4 regions of the Exiguobacterium sp. K1 genome follow, and region 4 is predicted to be linked to each of the others. Evidence: riboswitches for the same ligand, from Rfam matches in the RefSeq annotation. Region 4 holds a riboswitch; each other region holds the start of a gene.
What was found. Region 4 has a riboswitch for thiamine pyrophosphate ahead of N7U64_RS03675 (ECF transporter S component). Riboswitches for the same ligand answer to the same signal wherever they lie in the genome.
Positions count from the first base shown of each region.

Region 1: linked by a shared signal. The riboswitch ahead of tenA (thiaminase II) and the one ahead of N7U64_RS03675 (ECF transporter S component) in region 4 are both predicted to bind thiamine pyrophosphate.
Region 2: linked by a shared signal. The riboswitch ahead of thiT (energy-coupled thiamine transporter ThiT) and the one ahead of N7U64_RS03675 (ECF transporter S component) in region 4 are both predicted to bind thiamine pyrophosphate.
Region 3: linked by a shared signal. The riboswitch ahead of thiD (bifunctional hydroxymethylpyrimidine kinase/phosphomethylpyrimidine kinase) and the one ahead of N7U64_RS03675 (ECF transporter S component) in region 4 are both predicted to bind thiamine pyrophosphate.

Region 1 is NZ_JAOTIT010000003.1:278,840-285,041, reverse strand. It holds gene N7U64_RS09065 (BrxA/BrxB family bacilliredoxin) at 1-306, opposite strand, end outside; gene N7U64_RS09060 (SAM-dependent methyltransferase) at 341-1,525, opposite strand; gene N7U64_RS09055 (sporulation protein) at 1,642-2,415, shown strand; gene tenA (thiaminase II) at 2,484-3,179, opposite strand; TPP riboswitch at 3,254-3,359, opposite strand; gene N7U64_RS09045 (DUF1002 domain-containing protein) at 3,551-4,432, shown strand; gene abc-f (ribosomal protection-like ABC-F family protein) at 4,711-6,202, shown strand, end outside.
Region 2 is NZ_JAOTIT010000001.1:404,068-410,269, reverse strand. It holds gene N7U64_RS02005 (amino acid permease) at 1-1,040, shown strand, start outside; gene N7U64_RS02000 (thiamine diphosphokinase) at 1,106-1,714, opposite strand; gene thiT (energy-coupled thiamine transporter ThiT) at 1,714-2,274, opposite strand; TPP riboswitch at 2,338-2,444, opposite strand; gene rpe (ribulose-phosphate 3-epimerase) at 2,468-3,124, opposite strand; gene rsgA (ribosome small subunit-dependent GTPase A) at 3,126-4,031, opposite strand; gene pknB (Stk1 family PASTA domain-containing Ser/Thr kinase) at 4,069-5,994, opposite strand; gene N7U64_RS01975 (Stp1/IreP family PP2C-type Ser/Thr phosphatase) at 5,997-6,202, opposite strand, start outside.
Region 3 is NZ_JAOTIT010000005.1:99,705-105,906, reverse strand. It holds gene N7U64_RS11570 (hypothetical protein) at 1-317, opposite strand, end outside; gene thiE (thiamine phosphate synthase) at 332-970, opposite strand; gene thiM (hydroxyethylthiazole kinase) at 960-1,730, opposite strand; gene thiD (bifunctional hydroxymethylpyrimidine kinase/phosphomethylpyrimidine kinase) at 1,711-2,520, opposite strand; TPP riboswitch at 2,638-2,748, opposite strand; gene N7U64_RS11550 (murein hydrolase activator EnvC family protein) at 2,809-4,086, opposite strand; gene N7U64_RS11545 (murein hydrolase activator EnvC family protein) at 4,296-5,738, opposite strand; gene N7U64_RS11540 (VOC family protein) at 5,994-6,202, shown strand, end outside.
Region 4 is NZ_JAOTIT010000001.1:734,996-741,197, forward strand. It holds gene N7U64_RS03665 (DEAD/DEAH box helicase) at 1-161, shown strand, start outside; gene N7U64_RS03670 (50S ribosomal protein L25/general stress protein Ctc) at 513-1,190, shown strand; TPP riboswitch at 1,282-1,380, shown strand; gene N7U64_RS03675 (ECF transporter S component) at 1,486-2,061, shown strand; gene N7U64_RS03680 (energy-coupling factor transporter ATPase) at 2,061-3,620, shown strand; gene N7U64_RS03685 (energy-coupling factor transporter transmembrane component T) at 3,586-4,311, shown strand; gene N7U64_RS03690 (FAD-dependent oxidoreductase) at 4,392-5,432, shown strand; gene N7U64_RS03695 (hypothetical protein) at 5,803-6,202, shown strand, end outside.

The DNA of each region.
Region 1 (6,202 bases), on a different contig from region 4:
TGGCGATGACGGTGGATATCCTTCGAAGTATTCACGGGCCCGATCGGTTGCTTCCCGGTCTTGTCCTGCAAATACCGTTACGAAATGATCCGGTTTGACACCTTCCATACGGTTGACATAGGCAGCTGCCGGGCGGGCAATACCGCCGGCACATCCACAAACGGAATTGACGAGGACAAGCGTCAGTCCTTCGCGCTTCATTGCCTCATCGACGCTCTCAGCCGTCGTCAATTCTTCAAAACCGGCTGCCGCTGCTTCTTTACGTGCCGTTTGAACGACATCTTCAAAATACATTTGGAAATCCATTGTATTTGTTTCCCCCTTTAATTCGTTGTCTTCTTTATTGTACGAGTTTCGATGAAATCTGTCCAAGTCTGCCGCTCAATTCACGTTCTAAATACGGCTTTGCATGCAACAGCTCCCGGAAAGCGATATACCGGTCGATTTTTTCTTCTGTTGGCCGTTTCGGATTTTTGTAAGCCCGAATCAGGATGTTTTTCGGCGTGTTTTCTAAATCGATGAATTCAAGCAATTGCGTCTCGTATCCGACAAGTGTCAATAACTCGGCCCGAATCGAATCCGTCGCGAGTGAAGCAAACTTTTCTTGAATCAACCCATGTTGCAGCATGACGTCAAGCGGTGAACAATCCAGTTGACGGTTTAATTCCTTTTGGCAACACGGAACGCTGAGAATCACTGATGCGTTCCAATCAACGGCACGGGCAAGTGCGACATCGGTCGCGACGTCACAGGCATGTAACGTCACCATCAAGTCAACTTCTGTGTCCTGGTCGTAATCGTGGACATCACCGACACGGAAGGACAAATCATCATACCCTAAATCAGCAGCGATCGCCGCACAGTCCTCAATGACTTCTTTTTTAAGATCAAGACCGGTGACATTTAAATCAAAACCTTTGACGATCTTCAAGTAATGATAGAGAGCAAACGTCAGATACGATTTCCCGCATCCAAAATCTAAAATCCGTAATGTGCGTCCTTTCGGCAACACGGCGATACTGTCTTCGACGAATTCCAGAAAACGATTGATTTGTTTGAACTTGTCGTATTTTTGACGTTTGACCTGTCCCTCTTCCGTCATGACGCCTAAACGGATTAAAAACGGCACCGGTACACCGTCCTCTAATAAGTGACTTTTCTTCCGGTTATGCGACAAGTCTGCTTGGATCAGCTCTTTGGCAGTCGTCTTGAGGGAGACTTTCATTTTCTTCGAGAGTTGAAATTGGATTTCTTCCGTTTCGAATCGGAATAAAAATTGACGGAATTCGTCAAAGAATTGGTCCATTCTTACAATAAATTCTTCTATACTTAAATTCTCATGCTTAATGATCCGCTCATGTTGAAACTCTAACTGGATTGCATACGTATCTCTAAGTAGAATCGGTTTTACCTTGATTCGGCGGAGATCATTTGATTTCAGACGCGGACCGCTAATCGTCGCGTGTATGAGTGAAGTCGCCTGCAGTTTTTCCGTGAGCAAGTCTTTTAATTGATGTAGTTCCACGTATCGTCCCGTCCTTTTTTGTTTGGTCTTTCGAAACTGTAGCAAATTCATCCGTGTTCGACAAGCAAGTCAGCTTTCTTTTCAGTCGTCATACTTAATTTAAGGAGGAACATAACATGTTTAAAAAAATCCTTTCCCAAATCGGTATCGGTGCCGCAACGGTCGACACACGCCTCGAGCAAGAACACTGCGAACCCGGCGGTACGATTCAAGGAATCGTCCATATCAAAGGCGGTAACGTCGATCAGGAAATCGCACGGATTTATCTTGCCTTCAACACCCAGTACAAACAGGAGGTTGGGGACAGCAAAACGTTCACGACATTCACACTGGATCGGTTTGCGTTAAATGAAGCACCTTTTACCATCGAAGCCGGTGTCGAACGCGAAATTCCGTTCACGCTGCAAGTTCCTTTTAATACACCACTCTCCGTCAGTCAATCGAAATCCTGGATCGAGACCGGTCTCGATATCGCGCAAGCGGTCGACCCGTCCGATCATGATGCGGTCGTCGTCAAGGCAAACGACTATCAATCCGTCATTCTTGAAGCAATAGAAGATCTCGGATTCCGCTTGAAAAAAGCGGATACAGAAAAATTACCGGGCCGCTTCCGAAAAGACTTACCGATTGCGCAGGAACTCGAATATTCTGCCCGCGGCACGCATTATGCCCATAAACTGGATGAAATCGAAGTCATCTTGTTGCAGGACCGGTCCGGCATCGACATCGTTCTTCAAATCGACCGTCGTGCCCACAGCCTCGGCTCTTTGTTCAGCGAAATGGCGGGTACGGACGAAACGATGACAAAACTTTCCTTATCCAATCAGGAGTTAACAAATCCGTCGCTGGTGAAACAACGCCTCGCGGATTTGATTGAACGCCACAGCTGATTTATCTTTTCCATAGAAAACACCGGATCCGCCAACAAGCGAATCCGGTGTTTTTACGTTGTCTCGTCTTATTTCAATGATGTCGTTGTAATAATCTGTGCCAGGCTTTTTTCAAATGTCTCTTCTATCCAGCCCATTTCCCAAAACATCAATTCGTAATAACAGCTTCTGACGAAATGCTGCTTCATCCGGGTACGTTCTTGATCACTTGCTTGCGTTGCCAGCTCATTCAAACGGTCGATCTGCTCAAAGACCACCCGCTCGAACCAATCCGAACTGTACGTCGCAATCCATTGTTGATAAATCGGTGAAGCCGGTGCAGCGGTCTGTAATTGTTGTCCGATCTCATAATAGAGCCAGTAACACGGCAAGATGGCAGCAATCGTCTCCCCGAGCGTCCCTTCGCTTGCATGATGCATATGTGAAATATAGGCGTATGCGGTCGGGGCCGGCTCGAATCGGGCTAATGTTTCGTCCGAAATTCCAAGCGGTTCAAAAAACGACTGGTGCAGGCTCAGTTCTGCAGCATAGGTCGATGTCGCATGTTCCGCGAGTTCCGCAATCGTCGCGAATTCCTGTGCCTTGGAAGCGGCACGTGCCTGAATTTTTGCGAAATGTTTTAAGTAATAGGCATCTTGCAGCACGTAATGCCGGAATTTCCCTTCCGGCAATGTTCCGTCTGCAAGACCGGTTACGAACGGATGCGTAAAACTGCTGTCCCAGTACGGTCTTGCTGCTTGCCGGATTTCTTCACTGAATTTCATATTTCTTCCCCCTTTTGTAATCAAAAAAACGCCACACCTGATGTCAGGCATGACGTGAAAAGACCATAAAAAGAGGATCCGTCACGCCACTTCCCTCCGTAAGTCCAAACTTAATCAGGTTCAAAGGGTCCGCACGTCTCCGTCGTCTCAGTCAGCCTACTGACTCCCCTAGTGGTCGCTATTCGATTTGTTTCAAGTGTAACATGATTTCATTCAATCCTGAACATGCTCCCCTTCTTTCCATTGTTTTTTTGTACAATGAACATGACGGAAGGTCGATGTCGGCTCGTTCTTGAGACCGATTCTCTTCCGTCACCGGTCGATTAGACTGAAATTAGTACCTGATACTTAACTTACGGAGGAATTTGACAATGAATAAAACCATCACATGGACTGCTTCGGCATTACTTGCCACGACGTTATTACTGCCTACTGCCGCATCTGCCGAGCAGGTCGTCGACAAAACGATCATCACACTCGGAGAATCACTCGGAGCAAAGGATAAAGCATGGGTCTTGTCCCGCCTCAATGCACCGGAAGGCATCACTCCGATCATCGCGACTTCTGCCGATGAGGAAAAATATCTCGGGAAAAACATTCCCCAGTCCCAGCGCGGCGGCAATATGTATTCCTCCGCCAAGATCGAATTGGCTGAAAAAGGCGACGGTCTGTCCGTCGCAACCGAAAATATCACGTGGGTCACAAAAGACATGTATTTGAATGCGCTGGTCACGGCCGGTGTGACCGATGCCGACATTACGATTACTTCCCCTTATAAAGTAACCGGTACATCTGCCTTGACCGGTATCATGAAAGCCTATGATCAAACGTCAAGTGAGACCGGTATCAAACTGACGGATGAACGGAAAGATTTAGCCCAACAAGAATTATCGGTCACATCAGATGTCGGAAAAACCGTCGGGACGGATAAAGTCGCCGACTTGATGAACGAAATCAAAGCCGAAATCGCGAAGCAAAAACCGGAGACGAAAGTCGAAATCGAGAATGTCATCGTCCAAGTCATTCAAAACAACAATATCAATCTGTCCGATGCCCAAATGGAGCGCTTGACCGGTCTGTTTAACCAAATGGAAAAAGCTGATCTTAACTGGGGACAGATTGAGACGGGACTGAAGGATGCCGGACAAAACATCCAGTCCTTTGCGACATCGGAAGAAACAAAAGGATTTTTTGCCAAACTGTTTGACGGTTTAAGTGCCTTCTTTAATTCCATCGCCGGTTTATTTAAATAATCTGCTCTTCCTTTCATTCCCGGTGGCATGGTAAAATAGAGTCATCGAATGAGAAAAGGTGGTGTGGAAAGATGGGTTTTGCTGCGTGTAAGCATTGGTTGATGGAACAACTGTATCTGTTGCGCGCGATTTTTCATGGAATGGCGTTCTAAGGGACTAGTCTGTCCTTTTTTGAAGAACTCTATACTTGAAAAATAAAGCAAAGCGCATCTTCCACTGGTGAAGGAGAGTGCTGTTTGCGCTCTCCTTTTTTTGATGCGTCAGAGAGGAAAATTCATATGATGATCTGCGACATCCAACACCTGTCCAAACAATTCGGAGGCGACGATATTTTAACGGATGTGTCCCTCTTTATCCAGTCACATGACCGCATCGGCTTGATCGGACGTAACGGGAGCGGGAAAACGACTTTCCTGCGTTTACTGGCCCGGCTTGATTCACCTGACACCGGAACCATCTACCAAAAAAGCGGGCTATCCATCGGTTATTTGGAACAATTGCCGGTATTCGATCCTCACATGACCGGTCATGACGTCCTCTGGACCGCGTTCGCCCCTTTACTCGACTTACGGCAATCGTTGCACCGGCTCGAACAAGAGATGGCAACGAAAATCGATCAACTCGAGTCATTGCTTGCACATTATACGAAGGTGACCGAAGCATTCGAGCGGCAAGGCGGCTATTTACTGGAGTCTAAAGTCGACCGGATGATTAACGGTTTACGGCTTCATCCGTTACTTGATCGTCCGTTCGATCAGCTCAGCGGCGGTGAACAAACAAAAATCTGTCTCGGACGGATGCTGTTAAGTGAACCTGACTTGTTGATTCTTGACGAACCGACTAACCATCTCGATCTGGACGCCGTCGAATGGCTCGAGTCATTTTTAGCACACTATGCCGGCGCCGTCTTACTCGTGTCTCACGACCGCGTCTTTCTTGATACGGTCGTGACGAGCATCGCCGAACTCGAAGATGGTGAAGTCCGGCTCTACCATGGAAACTATACGTACTACATGACGGAAAAAGAACGTCTTTTACTTGAACAATTCCATGCCTATCAGGAACAGCAAAAAAAGATCAAGCAAATGAAGGACGCGATCCGCCGTCTCCGGCAGTGGGCCAATGAAGCTTCTCCCCCAAGCGAAAAGCTGTTCCGGAAAGCAAAATCAATGGAACGTGCGCTGGATCGAATCGAACGGATCAAACGTCCGAAGCTTGAGGCCGAGACACCGGATCTTACGTTTACGGCACAAGGTAAAACAAGCCGGACGGTCTATCGTCTGGAGGACGTCGGCGTTTCCTTCACCGAGTCACCGTTGTTTCACTCCTTAACCGTCGATATCGTTGCCAAGGATCGCTTGGCCATCGTCGGTGCCAATGGAAGTGGGAAAACGACTCTGTTGCAATTGTTGTTAGGTCATATTCAACCGACGAGCGGTCTCATCTCCCAAGGTCCTTCGGTCAAAATCGGCTATTTATCCCAACACATCGACTTTCCTGACGATCAACGGTTAATCGATGTCTTCCGGTCAAACATCGTATGTGATGAAGGGACAGCCCGTAAACGGCTCGCCCAGTTTTTATTTTTTGGACCCCGTGTCTTTTTACCTGTGACCGCTTTAAGCGGAGGCGAGCGTATGCGGCTGATGCTCGCAATCCTTGTCAACTCGGAATTAAACGTCTTGATCCTTGATGAACCGACGAACCATCTCGACATCGAATCACGGGATGCCCTCGAAGAGGCGCTTGAATCGTTTAACGGAACGCTGA
Region 2 (6,202 bases), 330 kb from region 4:
TCTGGTGTGCCATCTTCACCGTCATTTTATTCGGACTTAACGCCGTATCTGCCAAAGCCTTTGGGGAGGCTGAATTCTGGTTCTCGAGCCTGAAAGTCCTGGCCATTCTATTTTTCATCGCGCTCGGGGGAGCGGCTTGGTTTGGCTGGATTGATATGACGGCAGCACGCCCGGAAAGTTTATTCGCCAACTTTACTTCAAACGGATTGTTCCCGAACGGTGCGCTCGGAGTCTTGACGACGATGATCGCCGTCAACTTCGCATTCCAGGGGACGGAACTGATCGGGGTTGCGGCCGGAGAGTCGAACGATCCCGAAAAATCGATTCCGAAAGCGATCCGCAATACGGTTTGGCGGACGTTCATCTTTTTTGTTCTTTCGATTACAATCGTCGGCGCCTTGATTCCTTATGAAACAGCCGGCGGTATCAGCAGTCCGTTCATCATGGTCTTTGATGCGATCGGGATTCCGTACGCGGCCGATTTGATGAACATCGTCGTTCTGACTGCCTTACTGTCGGTCGGGAACTCGGGATTATACGCTGCTACCCGGATGTTATGGTCGATGTCTCAAGAAGGCATGATTTCGAAAAAACTTGCGATCGTCAACTCGCGTGGTGTACCGATGCGGGCGTTATGTTTTACGATGCTGTTTGCGATGTTATCGCTTCTGACCGCCTTTTTCGCGGAAGATACCGTCTTCATCTGGTTGTTGTCACTAGCAGGACTCGGTGCACAAGTCGGATGGATTTCAATTTCCGCTTCGCAGATTGCGTTCCGTCGTCAATTCATCAAAAACGGGCATGCTGTCAGTGAATTAAAATTCAAGACACCGTTCTTCCCGGTCTTGCCGATCATCTCGTTTTCTCTGAACATGCTCGTATTGATCAGCTTGGCGTTTCAGGCGGATCAACGGATTGCGCTGTATATCGGTGTTCCGTTCTTCCTCTTGACATGGGGTTGTTACCATCTGTTCGTCAAAGGAAAACATATTGCAGCTCAAACCGAGCGTCAGGCAGCCAGTTCCACGTTAGAATCTTGAACTGCCTCCACCTACAGAATCCTAAAAAAGCGTGTTCGTTAGGCAATCCTAACGAACACGCTTTTTCAATGGTCCGACAAACTCCGTAATGCGATAACTTCACCTGTGTGCACCGTCACTTTTGCCGGTCCCTGATTCGTCCATTCATTGCTGACGGTCAACGATCCGCCGACCGGGACATCGTGTTGTGTCAACGGATACTTGACCCTTTGGAGCGTCAAACGCGTCGGGACGAGCGGAATGAAGGACAGATAATGATACTGGTCTGCTTTGATGTCATATTGTCCCTGTTGCAGGAAACGGATCTCTTCCCGCTTCGTCATCAAACGGACGAGCGGGAATTGTTTTAACAGATAGACATTTTGAAGCGTCATATCCAGTCGTCCGCCGGTCGCACCGAATACCAGCACTTCCGTTGCTTCATAATGTTGACTGACGTAACGTAATGCCAGTTCCAAATCGGTCTCATCCTTTTCAGCCGGATGAATGATTGCCCCTTCCGGTTTGTATCCGAGCGAATCAAAGTCACCGATGGCCAAGTCAAAAGCGAGACCTTGTTGCGCCAATACGGTGACCCCGCCGTCGACAGCAATGACAACCGGCTTCTCCTCCATAAACGGTTGTAAGGATGGAATGTCTTCCGCCGGACCGGCTGCTACAATCACGACCCGCATCAGACACCTCGTGCCGAATAACGAAGAAGCCGTGGTGCCGTCGTAAACAGGAGCCCTGCGACAATACCGCATAACAGATAGGACGGAACCATATACGTCGCGTTATAGATCAAGGAATACGGAACGACCGGACCTTCCGCATATTCAGCAAAGAAGACGATTCCGCTGATGACGTGACAGACATAACGTAAGCCCGCACCTAACAATGTCGCACCTAATACAATCGCCATCAAACGGCCGTTCTTCCCGGCTGCTGCTGCTTTTTTAACTTGACGGGCAAACAGTCCGCTCAGTCCGACGACTCCGAACGCAATCGTATAATCGAGTAACGGCTGAACGACCGTCAGAATTTGTGGAGCGAACATCAGTTGGATTGTTCCAACGAGTGCTCCCGTCACGACCCCACCGACAACGCCGTGACGAAACGCCATGACGAAAATCGGTAACATCGCCAAACTGATGGAACCTCCTTGAGGCATTTTAAACGGGATCAATAAATCGAACACCACACCAAGACTTGCAAAGATTGCAATTTCCATTAACATTTGTAGCCGTTTCATCCTTTTTTCCTCCTAAAAATAAAATCGCAGGACGGCAAAAAGACAGTACGACGAACGCCGTACTGCCTGCGTGCGCCACATCCCTACGTCCGTCTGAACGGAACAGGTTCGAAGGGTTAAAGTCCAATCACTTCTCTCAGCCGCTTGACGCGACACCCCTTGCGGTCTTCATTCAATTTTGATTCTGCTCTTATTATACGTGAGCGGCATTCCGAATACTAGTGATTGCTTCTGAATAATCCGGCGCATTATAAATCGCCGAACCTGCGACCAAAACATTTGCACCGTTTTCGATACATAATTTGGCCGTCTCTGCATTGACTCCGCCATCGATTTCAATCTCAAACGATAGATCATGTTCCGCTTTCAGCGCAGCCAGTTGACTTAATTTCTTCATGACACCCGGAATAAAGGCTTGACCACCGAAACCTGGATTGACCGTCATCAACAACACCATATCGACTTCTTCCAGCACGTGTTCAATCGTCGAAAGTGGTGTATGCGGATTGAGCACGACGCCCGCTTTCGCACCGGCTGCTTTGATCTGTTGCAGGACACGGTGGACGTGATTCGTTGCCTCGACGTGGAATGTCACGATATCAGCCCCTGCTTCAACGAATGCTTCGACAAAGTTTTCCGGACGGTCAATCATTAAATGCACATCCAAAATCATGTCTGTTTTTTGACGTAAACTGCTTAAGACAGGAAGTCCGAATGAGATATTCGGAACAAATTGACCGTCCATGACATCAAAATGAATGTAGTCGGCCCCTGCCGCTTCTACTGCTTTGACATCCCGCTCTAAATTTGCAAAATCCGCTGATAAGATTGATGGGGCGATTTTAATCATGTTAATACCTCCGTGTCCGATTCTTGATTTCCTCTACAAACATACCATAATTCGTATACCGCGAACTCATGATTTCATGTGCCTCGACAGCCTGCTTAACGGCACAACCGGGCTCATTCAGATGCAGGCAGCCGCGGTATTTGCAATCATCCTGTAAAGCAACGAATTCAGGAAAACACCAACGTAACTCTTCCAGTTCCATTTCATGCGGAAAATCGAGATTCGAAAATCCCGGAGTATCCGCAATTAATCCATCACCGAGCGGCATCAGGGTCACGTGGCGGGTCGTATGGCGTCCGCGTCCAAGTGCCTTCGAGATATGACTTGTTTCCAGTGCCAATGAAGGTTCTAAAGCATTCAGCAACGAACTTTTTCCTACACCGGACTGTCCGGCCAGGACACTCGTTTTATCTTTCAGCAACGGACGGACGGATTCGACTCCGGTCAAGGTCTCACTTGACGTTTCGATGACCTGGTAGCCGATTGTCCGGTAGGCAGCAATCGCTTCGGATACATGCTGTTCGGCTTCTCCTTGCAGCAAGTCCATCTTCGTCAAGATAATGATCGGTTGAATCTCTTTTGCTTCGATCAGTACCAAAAACCGATCGAGAAGATGGGCAGAAAAATCAGGTTCTGCTGCTGAAACGACCAACAACGCTTGATCAATGTTGGCAACCGGCGGGCGAACGAGGAAGTTTTGACGGTCCTTTACTTCCAGGATATATCCGGTCTCACTTTCAATGTGTAGAACAACTTCATCCCCAACGACCGGGCTGATGCCCCGTTTTCTGAAATTACCGCGTGCCCGTGAACGAATCTCGCCTTGAGGTGTCATGACATCATAAAATCCACCCTGAAGCCGAATGATCGTTCCTTCCCGATTGTCTTCAATTCGATTTTCTGCCATCCTATGCCCTCCTTTGTCAGGATCAACTTCCTGCTCATTATTCTTGTGATTTTGCCTGATTGTACGTAATCGTCTTCGCCCGGTAAACTTCGTCATCTTTATAGATGGTGATCTTACCTTCTTCTCCCGGATCAATCGTTAACGGAACATCAAACGTTTCGTCCTGATCGATCGATTCTTCGATGACCGTCCGTTTCCCTTTGGCATCTTCCGTCTCAATCCGGACGAGTTGACGTGGAGCGGGCTCGTCTTCTTCACTGACGCCATCGTATACGACTTTTTCAGGGAACGTCGCTGTGACGGTTTTTTCTTCCTCTCCCCGTGAAATAAAGACCGTGACGGAATCATTCGGCTCGACTTGCGCACCGGCTTGCGGATATTGACGAATGACTTGATCAAGAGCGACGTCGCTCGAAAACTCTTGCTCAAAAGTGCCGTCGAGTCCCATCTCATCGAGGTAGGCTTTCGCTTCTGTACTCGATAAGTCCGTCAAGTCTTTCAGGATAAACGCCGGCGATCCATTTGAGACCGTGATGGTGATCATCTGTTCCTTCGCAATGACTTCCGTTCCTGCTGAAATCGACTGTCGGATGACGTTCCCGCGTTTGATGTCTTCGGATTCTTCCCGTTCAACGTCGACTTTTTCAAACCCGCTGTCCTTCAAGATGGCGATTGCTTTTTTCTCTGTTTCATCCGAAACATCCGGTACTTCGACCGGATCACTCCCAGTCGAGACAATCAAATCCACCGTCGATCCTTTTTTGACGGTCGCTTGTTCGCGAGGAGACTGACTGATGACGGCCCCTTCTTCGACCGTATCACTTGAGCGTTCAGTCGATTCCACAATGAACCCCATTTTTTCAAGCTTCGTTTCCGCCTCGTCGGCGTCCTTGCCTGTTACATCCGGAACGACGACAGTTGGGTCTGGCCACATGGCAAAAGTCGTGGCAGCTCCACCGATTAGGACTACCAATAATAAAATGATCCACCATGCGCGTTTCTTTTTTTTCTCGGGTTTAGGCAGAACGGTCGCGACTTTCGGAACCGGTGCGGTTTGTTCGAGTGCTTCTGATGGCAACGATACGGGACTGAGCACCATCGTTTTTTCCATCAAATCGTCACCGCGAATTCCTTCGTTCGCCCGTTCGGCTGACATCGCCGTCACCATATCTTCTTTAAAGGCAGCGACCGTTTGTTGCCGGTCGTGCGGTGCTTTAGAGAGCGCCTGCATGATGCAATTTTCTAAAGCTTGCGGTACGGCCGGATTCAATGCGGTCGGACGGCGAGCGGTATCTTGCAGATGCTTCAGAGCAACCGCCACCGGTGAATCGCCTTCAAACGGAACCTGTCCCGTCACGAGTTCATATAACACTGCTCCAAGAGAATAAATATCTGATTTTTCATCCGCAAATTTTCCTTTCGCCTGTTCCGGCGAAAAATAATGAACGGATCCGAGTACTGACATCGTATGGGTAAGGGTCGCATTCGACATCGCGACCGCAATTCCGAAATCCGTCACCTTGACGGTTCCGTCCTCACGAATCAACATATTTTGCGGTTTAATGTCCCGGTGGATGATCCGGTGGGCATGGGCATGATCAATCGCATCACAAATTTGACTGATGATGTCAATCGCTTTTGTGACCGGCAGTGCCCGCCCCTCACAATACGTTTTCAGTGTCATGCCATCGATATATTCCATCACGATATAATAAATCGCTTCTTCTTCTCCTACATCATAGACCGCGACGATGTTGGGATGATTTAAACTCGTCGCAGCATGTGCCTCTCGTTCAAACCGGCGGATGAATTGTTCATCATGCGAAAACTCGGTACGTAAAATTTTGATTGCGACAGTTCGATTCAAGATTTCATCATATGCCTGATAAACGTTTGCCATTCCGCCATTTCCAACTAACCGTTCTATGCGGTAGCGGTCGTTCAATCGATCTCCGTAACGCATATTCAGATCCTCTCTCTTTCTTTAAAACGGATTGCAGCAATCGTGATGTTGTCTGCGCCTCCCCGGTCATTCGCCTCTGATACGAGACGTTCGACAATCGTATCGAGCGGTTCATCTTCTTGAAGCAACCGCTCGATGACTTCATGGGGAACTTCATCCGATAAACCGTCGCTGCACACTAACACGATATCATAGTCCGGTGCATCCC
Region 3 (6,202 bases), on a different contig from region 4:
AAACGCTCCTGGTAACGTTTCCGTAAAAAACGGGGTAACGGAAGCGGCAGCAGCATCCGGTAAAAAATGTCCAGATGTGTGTGTCCCCAGATTTCCGTTGCGATGGAACTCGTTTGAATGAGTAAGGAACGTTTATACTGTTGCTGGTATTTATTCTTTAATAAGACCGCCAGTTGATAGGAATAACGATTCGGGAAAGGAAATAGAGCTGCCCCTAAATGATATTTCCCGCGATTTTCGACTCGAATGATTTGCGGTTCGATTTTATATCGAATCCATCGTCCTCGAAATCGAACAGACTGCCATTTCACGACCATCACCTCTAGAAGGATTATACCCTGTCTGAAACGCTCTGACGCACTTGTTCGACGGTCTGTTTAAACTTTTTCGTCGTTCGTTCAATTTCCGGATTGGCAAACAAAGCGGACACCACGGCATATCCATCTACGAGAGAATCAAGTAACGATACATTTGTTTCGCTAATTCCACCGATGCCTACTAACGGGATGCGAACGGCTTTCCTGATTTGCTCTAATGTCACACGTGACATGAATGTCGCATCTTGTTTCGTCGCCGTCGGAAAAAGTGACCCGACTCCTAAATAATCTGCACCGTCCTGCTCTGCTGCCACAGCCTGTTCGACCGTTGAAACGGAAACACCGATCGTCGCCGTCGGTAACAATCGACGTGCTTCCGTTAAAGGAATATCATCTTGACCGATATGCAGGCCCGCTTCGACTAATAAAGCGATATCGATCCGGTCATTGATAATCAACGGAATATTATAACGGGCAGTCAGATCCTTCAGTACAACGGCTGATTCGAGAAAATTCTTACCCGACATCTCTTTTTCCCGTAATTGAACAATCGTTGCACCGCCCTTAATCGTTGCTTCGACAGCATCCTCCAAGGGAAGATGCGGGTGCAGACGTCTATCCGTCACTGCATAAATCAAGTATTCACTGTCCATTCATCTGCACCTCCGGCAAACTTTCCTCTGTCATCAGACTGACCGCGTCAAACAATCCGGTCCGAAAACTGCCGATACCAGGACGATTTCCGGCCGTTTCCCCTGCTTTTCCCATGGCGTACGTCCCAAATACAGCTGCGTCGAAATGATCGTATCCTGCTCCCAAAAAAGTCGCAATCAAGGAAGCGGTCATACATCCTGTTCCCGTCACTTGGCCGAGTCGTTTTGTTCCGACGTCCAAATGATGTTGACGGACTCCATCTGTCACAAAATCAACGGGTCCGGTGACGACGATGACTTGTTTCGTCTGGGAAGCGAAGGCGTGAACACTTTGAAGATCGAGTGATTCTCCTTCCGCCACATCGACCCCTTTCGTTCGAGCAACCTGTCCAAGCAACGTTTTAATTTCCGAAGCATTTCCTTTGATGACCGTAAAGGTGATTTCCTCCATCAGTTGTTTCATAAAATCCGTTCTTAATGTCGTGGCTCCCGCACCCACCGGATCCAAAATGACCGGTTTCCCCAGCCGGTTAGCCGTTTTCCCTGCTAGCAGCTGTGCTTTGCGCATGTCCGGATTGATGGTTCCTGTATTAATCACGACGGCGTCTGAAAGACCAACCATCTCTTCGACTTCGAGCAGGTCCTCTGCCATGACAGGAGATCCTCCAAGCGCAAGTGTCATATTAGCACAATCATTGATCGTGACGGTATTCGTTAAATGATGAATTAATGGTTTTTTATCATGGATGCGTCGTAGCATGTGTATCCCTCCAAAGTTCATGAAAATGATGTGTCGGTCCAATTCCGTGTCCAAGAGCAAAACCGTGACGAATCGCTTCGGTCACATAACGTTTCGCATAACGGACGCTGTCTTCCAGTGAATGACCAAGAGCCAGGTTGGCAGCGATAGCAGCGGACAACGTACAGCCTGTCCCGTGCGTATGACGGGACTCAATCCGTTCTTGTTCAAAGACAACATACCGTTCGTCCGTGTATAAAAGATCAGTGGCGTCTTGCCCTTCCAAATGCCCGCCCTTGAGCAACACAGCTCCTGTTTGTCGTTCAATCAGCTTGACCGCTGCTTGCTTCATATCAGCAAGTGAATGGACGGTTCCGCCGATCATCCGCTCGATTTCAGGAATATTCGGTGTCACAAGGGTCGCAAGTGGTAACAGCTGTTCGAGCAATGCCTGTTCCGCATTCGGTTGTAACAAAGCATGGCCACCTTTTGCGACCATGACCGGATCAAGAACAATCGGCAGAGGATACTTTTCCAGTTGTCGGGAAATCACTTGAATCGTTTCCTGATTAGAAACCATTCCAATCTTGACGGCATCGACACGGATATCTGAAAAAATCGAGGTTAACTGCGCTTCCACAAGCTTGGGAGAGACGTCTTCAACCGCTTGAACACCCAATGTATTTTGTGCCGTAATCGCCGTGATGACACTCATGCCATATACACCGAGTGCTGAAAATGTTTTTAAATCCGCCTGAATTCCCGCTCCGCCACCGGAGTCGGATCCGGCGATCGTTAATACGTGTTTCATTCCAATTCCTCACTTTCCCCTGAGCAAATAAGGAGAAAACGGACAACAAAAAGCGCCGTCCGCTGTAAAAAAGCAGACGACGCCATGAATAACCAGGTTCACCGGTTAAAGTAATCATGTCTTCGATCTCAACTTTCCTACGCTGGTATTATCCAGTTCAGGTGACAGGGTCGAAAACAGAATGGTTTTCCTCTCAGCCGGACTCCTCCAGCTCCCCTAGTTGCTCGTAATTTAAATTCTTTTTCACTGTATCACAGCAACATCAAAAAAACGAGCCGAAGCTCGTTTTTACAAGTATCCAAGTGGATTAACCGTGTTGGCAGGTCCTGACGCACTATATTGATAGCCACCGATATGCAGTTCAAAGTGCAGATGCGGTCCAGTCGAATTACCCGTACTCCCAAGAGTACCAATCGTTTGACCTTGAGTGACCGTTTGACCTGCTGAAACCGATAACGAATTCATATGACCGTACACCGTTGTATACACTTGACCGTCAAGGAAATGGGAAATCATGACGTGATTCCCGTAAGGTCCGCCGCTTCCGGCCGTAATGACCGTTCCGGAAGCCGCCGCACGAATTGGCGATCCGACAGGTCCGCTGAAATCGACACCGTTATGGAAAGTATAACCGTTCGCTCCACTGGCCGGTCCGAATCCTTGTGAGATACCACCCGAAGCCGGACGAACAAACTTCGCCGATCCGGTCGGTCCACTGCTGACAGGAGTTGGAACAACCGTTGATTCACTTGATTTAGGCATTGATTTTGCCGCCTCTTTTGCTGCTTTTTCCGCTGCTGCCTTTTCAGCCGCCGCTTTTTCCGCAGCGGCTTTCGCTGCTGCTTTTGCTGCCGCAATCGCTCTTTCTTGAGCTTCTAAAGTCGCCTGTAATTCTTTGGCACTCAACAGTTTTGTCGTAAACTTCGTCTTCCCTTTACGTAATTTTTTCAGGGTTGCGCTCCGTTCTTTCATCTGTTGTTTTAATTGTTTCTTTTGAATGAGCAATGATTTTTTTTCTTGAACACGCTCTTGTTTTTTAGTGATGAGGTTCTTTTTCATTTCCGCCAGCTTTTCCTGTGTTTCCAAATAAGCAGAAATCATTTTATCATCTTGTTCGGCGATTTTTTTACCGGCCATGACACGGCTGAATAAATCCCCCAGGTCTTTCGAACCAAAAATGACTTCTTCCCATTTGATCGAATTACCGTCGTTTTCTTGAAGTACACGTAACCGGTCTCCGAGCAACTCTTCTTGACGTGTGAGCATGATTTCATAGCGGACGATTTCCGCTTCCAGATCTTCAATCTGAAGGTTTAGTTGTTTAATCTGCTTATTTTTTTCGGAAATCCGGAAAATATTTTCATTAATCGCTGCATCAATTTTATTGATTTCGCGTTGTTCCACCGATATTTTGGCTTCTTGCTTTTTAATGGCTTTTTCCAATCGACGCTGTTCTGTCGCATTTTGAGATTTCTTTTCTTTAATCGTTGCAGCATGACCAGAAGTCGGCGCAGTTGATACGAGCAACACTACTAACAATACCGTTGACAACAATTTTTTTAACATGTCTCATTTCCTCACTTATGTATGATTTCTTATTTGAAAAGTATTTAATTCAAAGTATTTATGTCTGAGATTGATTATAGCATCGTAATAGTTTCAGTAAAATTTCATTTATGTTTCAAGTGAAAGCGTTTTTTTGCAATATAACATTTTTCATTTTGATCAAGACACACAAAAAAAAGCGATTGCCATAGCAATCGCTTTTTCCGTAATTATAACATCGACATTGGATTTACAGAATTCGCCGGTCCTGAAGCACTGTAGCTGTAACCACCTACATGAATTTCAAAGTGTAAGTGCGGGCCTGTTGAATTCCCTGTGCTGCCAAGGGCACCGATTTGTTGTCCTTGACTGACACGTTGTCCAGCATGTGCATTTAATGAACTCATATGCGCGTAAACCGTTGTATATGTTTTTCCATTTAATTGGTGTGCGATCATGACATGATTACCGTACGGACCACCACTTGATGCAGTGATAACCGTTCCTGTTGCTGCTGCAACAATCGGCGTACCGACCGGCGCTCCGAAATCAATTCCATTGTGGAAAGAATAACCGTTCGAACCGCTTGCTGAACCATATCCTTGTGTGATTGATCCACTTGTCGGGTGAATAAACATAGAAGAAGATGATGGAGCAGGTGTTGGTGCTGCCGGTTCCGGTGTTGGTGCCGGTGCTGCTTTCGGCACAGTCACAGATGGCGTAGATTGTTTCGTCGACGTAGCAGGTGTTGACGATTTTTGTTCCGCTTTGGCTGCTGCTTTAGCAGCGGCTGCTTCTGCCGCCTGTTGTTCAGCTGCTGCTTTTTGAGCCGCTGCTGCTTGTGCTGCCTGTGCTTCTGCACGTGCTTTTGCTTCACGTGCCGCTTGCGCTTGACGCTCTTTTTCGATTCGTGCTTCACGTTCGCGAGCTGCTTTTTCAGCTGCAATTGCTTGCTCTTGCGCGATCAAAATTTGTTGTACTTCTTTTGCATCCATCAACTGAGTTTCAAATTTCTTTTTCTGTTTCCGGAGTTCTTTTAAGCGTTTGTTACGTTCTTTGAGCTGTTGCTCAAGTTCCGCTTGTTGACGTTTCAACTCTTGTTTCTCCGTCACAAGTTTTGCTTTTTTATCTTTTAATTCTTGTTGAGCAGCTGCTAATTTTTTTTGTGTGTTTTGATAATCGGTAATCATTTTATCATCTTGTTGTGAGATGGATTTCCCCGCTAAAACGCGGCTGACCAGATCCCCGACATCTTTTGATCCAAAAATGACTTCTTCCCATTTAATGGAGTTCCCATCATTTTCTTGCATGACACGAAGACGGTCACCAAGCAGTTTTTCTTGGCGTTTTAATTTCGCTTTGTACTTTTCGATCTGCTTTCCAAGTTCAACGATTTCTGCTTCAGTTGCTTTGATCTGACGGTCTTTTGTTTCAACTGCAAACATTTTTTCGTTTAATGCTTCGTCCAAGCGGTTAACTTCTTGCTGAGTCTTGGAAATTTTTTGTCCTTCTTGATTAACGGACGATTCTAAGTTTTTTTGTGTTTTGGCATTTTCTTGTTGCTTCTGTTCGTTTTTAGCTTTTTGTTCACTTAAGTCATCTGCTGCTACGAAGTGAGGAGTCGATGAAAGAATAAGTGCCGAAACGATGAGCGACGCGAACGTTTTTTTCATGTAGTATTCCCTCTTTTTCTGTGTAGTTTATATAAGTAATCGAATGATGATATTTAAATTTAGTAATACTTTTTAAAAATTATAAGAACGTTTTTGATTATAGCATTCATTTTCCTTGTATTATATTTCAGTGAGATGTCATTTTGGATAAGTTCTCTTTTCGCTCCTATCCAGACACCCCAACCGGATCTTCTTCATTGCGTGTTGGAAAAGAGTTTGACACACTATGACTATCGAAGTAAAGGAGGAACTGTTATGTATTTAGATCATACCGGCATCGCTGTTCGGGATATGCAGGAAGCGATTACGTTTTATACGACTGTTTTAGGAGGAACGTTAATTCGTGAGTACAGCAATCCGACACCGGGGGTTGCGTCTAATATTGCTGTCATTGAATTTGAAGATGCGCATATTGAATTGTTGACTCCGACAAGTCCGGAAAGTCCGATTGCCCGCTTTTTAAA
Region 4 (6,202 bases):
TGATGACCGGGACGATCGAGGAAAAGATGGCGGAATTACAAGATCGCAAAGCAATGATGATTGATGCCGTCTTATCGGATCAGAAGCCGGATGTTTTAACGATTCGCGAACTCGTCCGTCTGCTCGATTCACCCTCCTTTGTCGATTCAGCAGGTGATTAATCACACAAATCAAAGGAAATCTTAAAAAAATGAAGGACCTTCAATCCGTTGTCTATCAACAGGTTTGAAGGTCTTTCGACAATCAAATTCAGAAAAAAAGGTTTTAAGTTTTGAAAGACAGGGGTATATCTACATTAGCACCGTACAACACGGTCGCTTTTCAATTATTGTTTCTCAATATCAGCGTAATGACCTGGGAGAGAAATGCTACTTACTCACTTCGTTTTTCATTTCTGATGAAATCCAATGAAACTAGCATTTAGCGCACGATTTTCTATATGGGACCCTGCTGTCCCACTCCTACATGCATTACCTTTTGAGGGCTATACCAAATTCAAGGGGGAAATGAACATGTCAGTAACATTAAAAGTAGAAGAACGCGAAGTACGCCCACGCTCACTTAGAAAGCAATTACGTCATGAAGGAAAAGCTCTTGGTGTCGTGTATGGCTACAAAGTGGAAAGCACACCGATTTCATTCGATGAAAAAGCATTGGTCAAAGTTATCCGTGATCACGGTGAAAACGTCTTGGTCGCTCTTCAAATCGGCGGCAAGAAAGTCAACACATTGATCAACAAGCTTGATATGGATATCTTTACACCAACGATTAAACACGTTGAATTCATCGCGGTTAAAATGGATGAAGAAACAGAAGTGGAAACGGATATCGTCCTCGTCGGCGAAGCAGCCGGTGCAAAACTTGGCGGATTCCTTTCACAAACACTCTTTAAAGTAACAGTTGCCGCAACACCAGATAAATTACCGGAACGCATCGAAGTGGATGTAACGGATCTTGCAATCGGTGATTCCATCACAGTAGCGGACCTTCCGGAAGAAAAAGATTTCCGTGTCGTCACAGAAGGTGATATTCAAGTCGCAGCAGTCGTTGAATCAACACTCGAAGCTGAACTTGAAGAAATCGAAGAAGCAGAAGCTGAAGCACAAGCAGCGGATGCAGATTCATCAACAGATGATTCAGAAGAAACATCTGAAGAGCAAGCTGAAGAAAACAAAGAAGACAAAGAATAATCTTTTCTCCCCTCCCCTCGCGGAGGGGTTTTTTAATGGGGATTGACAAGTCGGAGCGTCAGACGTACAGTGAAAGCTGTACACCACAATACACATCCACTAGGGGAGCCATTTGGCTGAGACGATTCACTTCGGACCCTTTGAACCTGATCTAGTTCATACTAGCGTAGGAAAGTGGAGCGGACCCATTCGTGCCCTTTTTCTGTCCCCGGACAGTTGACGCGACCGCTCTCTTTTCTAGAGGGCGGTCTTTTTGTGCTTTCTTCGTGGATGTACATTTAAAGGAGAACTGATTATGAACAGTTGGAAAATGAAAGAAATTATCGTCATGATGATGCTCGCAGTCGCATGCGGCGTTCTCTACTTAGGCTGGTCAACGTTATGGTTGCCAATCTCTGCCATCTTCGGACCGGTCGGATCAAACTGGATGTTCGGCATCTGGGTTATTGCCAGTCCCCTCGTCGCCTACATCGTACAAAAACCGGGTGCGGCTTTGATTGCCGAAGTCGTCGCAGCAGCGGTCGAACTGTTTACCGGCAGTCACTTCGGTTTATCAGCTCTATTGATTGGCCTTGCGCAAGGCATTGGCGCTGAGGTTGCTTTTCTGTTATTCGGGTACCGGACATTCAATACCTTTACCTTGATGTTGTCTGGCGTATTTGCCGCAGTCGGCAGCATGATTTACAGTCTGATCGTCAATGGATTCGCCTACTATACGACGACCACTCTTCTGCTGACGTTTTCCCTACAGTTGGTCAGCGGTGCCCTGCTCGGCGGGTTACTCGCGAAAATCATCGTCGACGCACTCGTCAAGACGGGAACGCTGAACGGCTATGTCGTCGGACGACAGAAGAAACGGCGGGCTGCCTGATGTGGTGCCGAAATCTGACCGTCCGCTATCCGGATCAAGATTGCGCTGTCTTAAACGACCTGACCGTGTCGCTCCGGCAAGGAGAGACGACCTTATTGATTGGTCCGAGCGGTAGCGGAAAAACGACCTTCTTGCATGTCCTCGCCGGACTGATACCGGAAACCATTGAGGCGGAAGTCAGCGGCGAATGGCGCGCGGACGGAACCGTCGGCATGCTGTTTCAACAGCCGGACGATCAGTTTTGTATGCAGACGGTCGGAGCGGAAATCGCCTTCAGTCTTGAAAACCGGAGCATCCCCCGCGACGAAATGGAGGGACGGATCAGAACGGTTTTGAAACGGGTCGGACTCGATCTCGCCTTGACGGCACCGATTGCCGAGCTGTCCGGCGGGATGAAACAACGGCTCGCTTTAGCCTGTGTACTGGCACTCGAACCGGACATCCTGTTACTCGATGAACCGACGGCACAACTCGATCCGTACGGTCGCCAAGTCATGATGGAGTTGATTGAAGAATTGCACCACGACCCGGAAGTAACACTCATTTTGATCGAACATCAACTGGAAGAGTGTGTGACGTTTGCTGACCGCGTGTTGGTCTTTCGGGAAGGACAGATGAGGCTTGACGGTTCCCCGCTTGATGTCTTCGAGGAGAAACGGGAGGACCTGACCCGACACGGTATCATGTGCCCACTGCTCTATCCCTATACACTCGAGACGATTCCACTGACGATCGCAACAGCACGGTTCCTGAATAACCCGCCGGTCGCAAGACGTCCGGTTGCAAACGAAACGACGCTTGATTTGACCGATGTGACGATCGCGCATGGCAAACGGGTGATTCTCGACCAGATTTCGCTGACCGCGTCCGCCGGAGAATGGATCATGCTCGTCGGGCGCAACGGTGCCGGTAAAAGCACCCTGCTTGAAACGATGGCAAAACTGTTGCCGGCGCAAAGCGGGACGATCAAGCTGTTTCAGACACCTTTGAAAAAATGGCGGGACCGGACGTTTTACCGGCAGGTCGGTTTCGTGTTTCAGCAACCGGAGTTTCAATTTCTGAAACAGACGGTCGCCGATGAACTGGCCATCAGCTCTCCGTCACCGGCACGAAGTCAAGTAGCTGACGCTCTGCAACACTACCGTTTGGCGGATGTCGCCGCTCAGTCCCCGCTTGCACTCAGTCTCGGGCAAAAAAGACGCCTAAGTGTCGCGACGATGTTGCTGGAACGAAAAGCTGTCCTGTTACTCGATGAACCGACCTTCGGACAAGATGCTGAGACGACGGCTCAGATTCTCGATGTGTTACACCAAGCCCGGGAAGCGGGAACTACGCTGATCATGGTGACGCACGATATGGAGCTGGTCCACCGTTACGCTGACCGTGTTGTCGTCATTGGCGAGAAGCACATTCAGTTTGACGGGGCACCGGATGAATTGTTCCGGAACGAATCGTTGCTTGAACATAACCAGTTGCTCCGTCCGCTATCGGTACGCTATCAGCAACGCGAGGAGGTGCATCACCATGCAGGAAAACGATTCACTGCTCGCGCGCGTTAATCCGGCCGTTAAGCTTGGAACACTGGTGTATGTCATGCTGGTGCTGATTTCGACGTCACGTCTGTCGGTGACATTCGCCTTGCTTCTATTTGCAGCCGTCGGTGTAGCCTGTTCCGGTTGGCGGCTGTCGATACTGTTGCTACGGCTCATCCCTTACAGTCTGTTATTTCTGCTGACATTTTGGATGATGGCGGCATTCGGTAAAGGAGAGACGGAATTGTGGACATTCGGCTGGTTCCGGATCACGGAAGAGAGTCTTGCTCACGCTTGGCTCGTCGCAACGCGGATGTTTGCTTTTGTCCTGTTGAGTATAACGTTCGTCGCAACGACCGACCCGACCCGGTTCGTCATGAGTCTGATTCATCAATGCCGGCTGCCGGTCCGTCTGGCTTACGGATTTTTAGCCGGACTTCGCTTCATTCCGATTTTCCGTCAGGCGATCCGGACCATCCGTCAGGCACGCCGAATCCGGCAACAACGGTCGATTTGGCCGTGGCAGACATTTTTTGCAATCAGCCTGCCGTTGTTTACGACGAGTATCATCCGCTCGGAAAGGATTGCGATTGCGATGGAAGCCCGTCAGTTTCGGGTCGATCGGACCTATTATATCCGACCGGTCGTGACAAGATGGGATCTTGTCTTCCTGTTGATGACCGTCACGCTCGCAACATCACTTCGTCTGTTCCTCTGAAGAGGAACGATTACGCTACTCCGCATAAGGGAATAATAGTCTCAGTGACAGCGAATTTTTAAAAAGAGTAGGTGAAAGGCGTGAAGCGAATCGTTTTAGTCGGCGCAGGTCATGCGCATTTAGAATGCATCAAACAAGGGAGTCATCCGGAAATCGACTGGATTGTCGTCACCCCCTCCCGTTATCAGTATTATTCCGGCATGTTCTCCGGATTAGCAGACGGCACCTATACACTCGACGAAACCCGCATCGATGTCAAAGCATTATGTGAACGGCACGGTAAGACATGGATTGAGGACCGGGTCATGCGGATCGATGCCGCGGGCAAACAGGTCATTTGTCAGTCCGGACGGGTCGTCCCATATGATATCGTGTCCTGCAACATCGGTTCGAGCGACTGGGAAGCAAGCAACCCGATCCATGTCACGATCAAACCGAACTATCGCGTGGAGCAAGCGTTAGAGACGTTCCGGAGTGCCGACTCCCCTGTCATCGTCGGCAGTGGTGCGGCTGCAGTCGAGATGGCCGCGTCCTTTCAGTCAAACGGTACACCGGTCACCCTGATTCATGAAGAACCGTTGCTCAGTGGTCATCCGGCAGGTCCGGAACTGGCCGCGCGTCTCGATCAGCTCGGTGTCATCCGAATCGTGGACCGGTTCGAAACGCTGGACGGCCAAACAGCGCGCTTGCGGTCCGGGCGTTCTCTTGAGACGGACGCCGTCTTATTTTTAGGCGGCGCCAGTGCAACCGAACTGTTTAGGTCATCCGGCTTGTACTGTGATGCGCGCGGATTTTTACTGGTGCACGAGACACTGCAGTCGCTTGAGGATCCGTCGATCTTTGCCGTCGGGGACTGTGCGACTCTGGCCGCTTATCCGGAAACACCGAAGAATGGGGTGACGGCGGTGCGCCAGGCGCCACTGTTGCTTCAGAATCTGATCCGGTTCGCGAACGACGAACCGTTACGGACGTTTCGACCGCAACGGTATTATTTGACGCTGCTTGCACTCGGTCATCGCCAGGCCACCTTGCTGTACGGCCGATTTTACCGAACCAACCGGCTCAGCTGGTACTTCAAACAATGGATCGACCGACGATTCATTAAGAAATATACGGTCTGAATCAACAGGCAGAAAGGTGAATCGCTCATCTTTTCTGCCTGTTTTTCGTTTAGGGAATATGTTTAAAAAAAGGAAGATGATCTCGTGAACATGGTAATATAATGGATAATTCATTAAAGGAGGAATTATCATCAAGAATAATGTACGGATTCTCGCGCTTCTATCCAGCATCGTGTTAACCGGCTGCGGGCAAGAACGTTTGCTGGATCTTCAGCCTGTCCCTTCCAATTGGTCCGCCTATTCCTTTGTTTCCGACGAATACTCGGATCAGGAAGTCCCCGTTGAACAAAAGAACCAAATGTTGCGGACCTGTATGCAGAACAAAACGGTGTCTCTTCCGAAATCATATCGGACATTAGAGACATTTGGCATGTTTTTTACGTTAAATAATCTGGGAATTGCGCCGTTTCCGACCGAGATTGTTTATTTGGCACAGGGCAATCAGATGTACCTGTCATGTCGCTCGCCGAAGACACAGGACTTGCGTGTCCATCCGGTGAAAGCGTCGGACCATCCGTGGGTCCGCTTGACGAAGGATTCGGATCATGTCGCCCTTCAAGCACCCGTCTCGATTCCGTTGACAGAAGAACAAATGGACCGACATGTATCCGTCAATCAGGAAATGAGCGTAGACAATGAATTTGCGATGGATTTGAAGCCGTACCATGCGTTTCAATTGCCGATTTCGGGACAGTTGTTGTTTGTCATGACAGAGTCCGGTCAAGAGCACATCATTCGAAACATTCCGCTGTCGTCCCTTCACCAGCAAG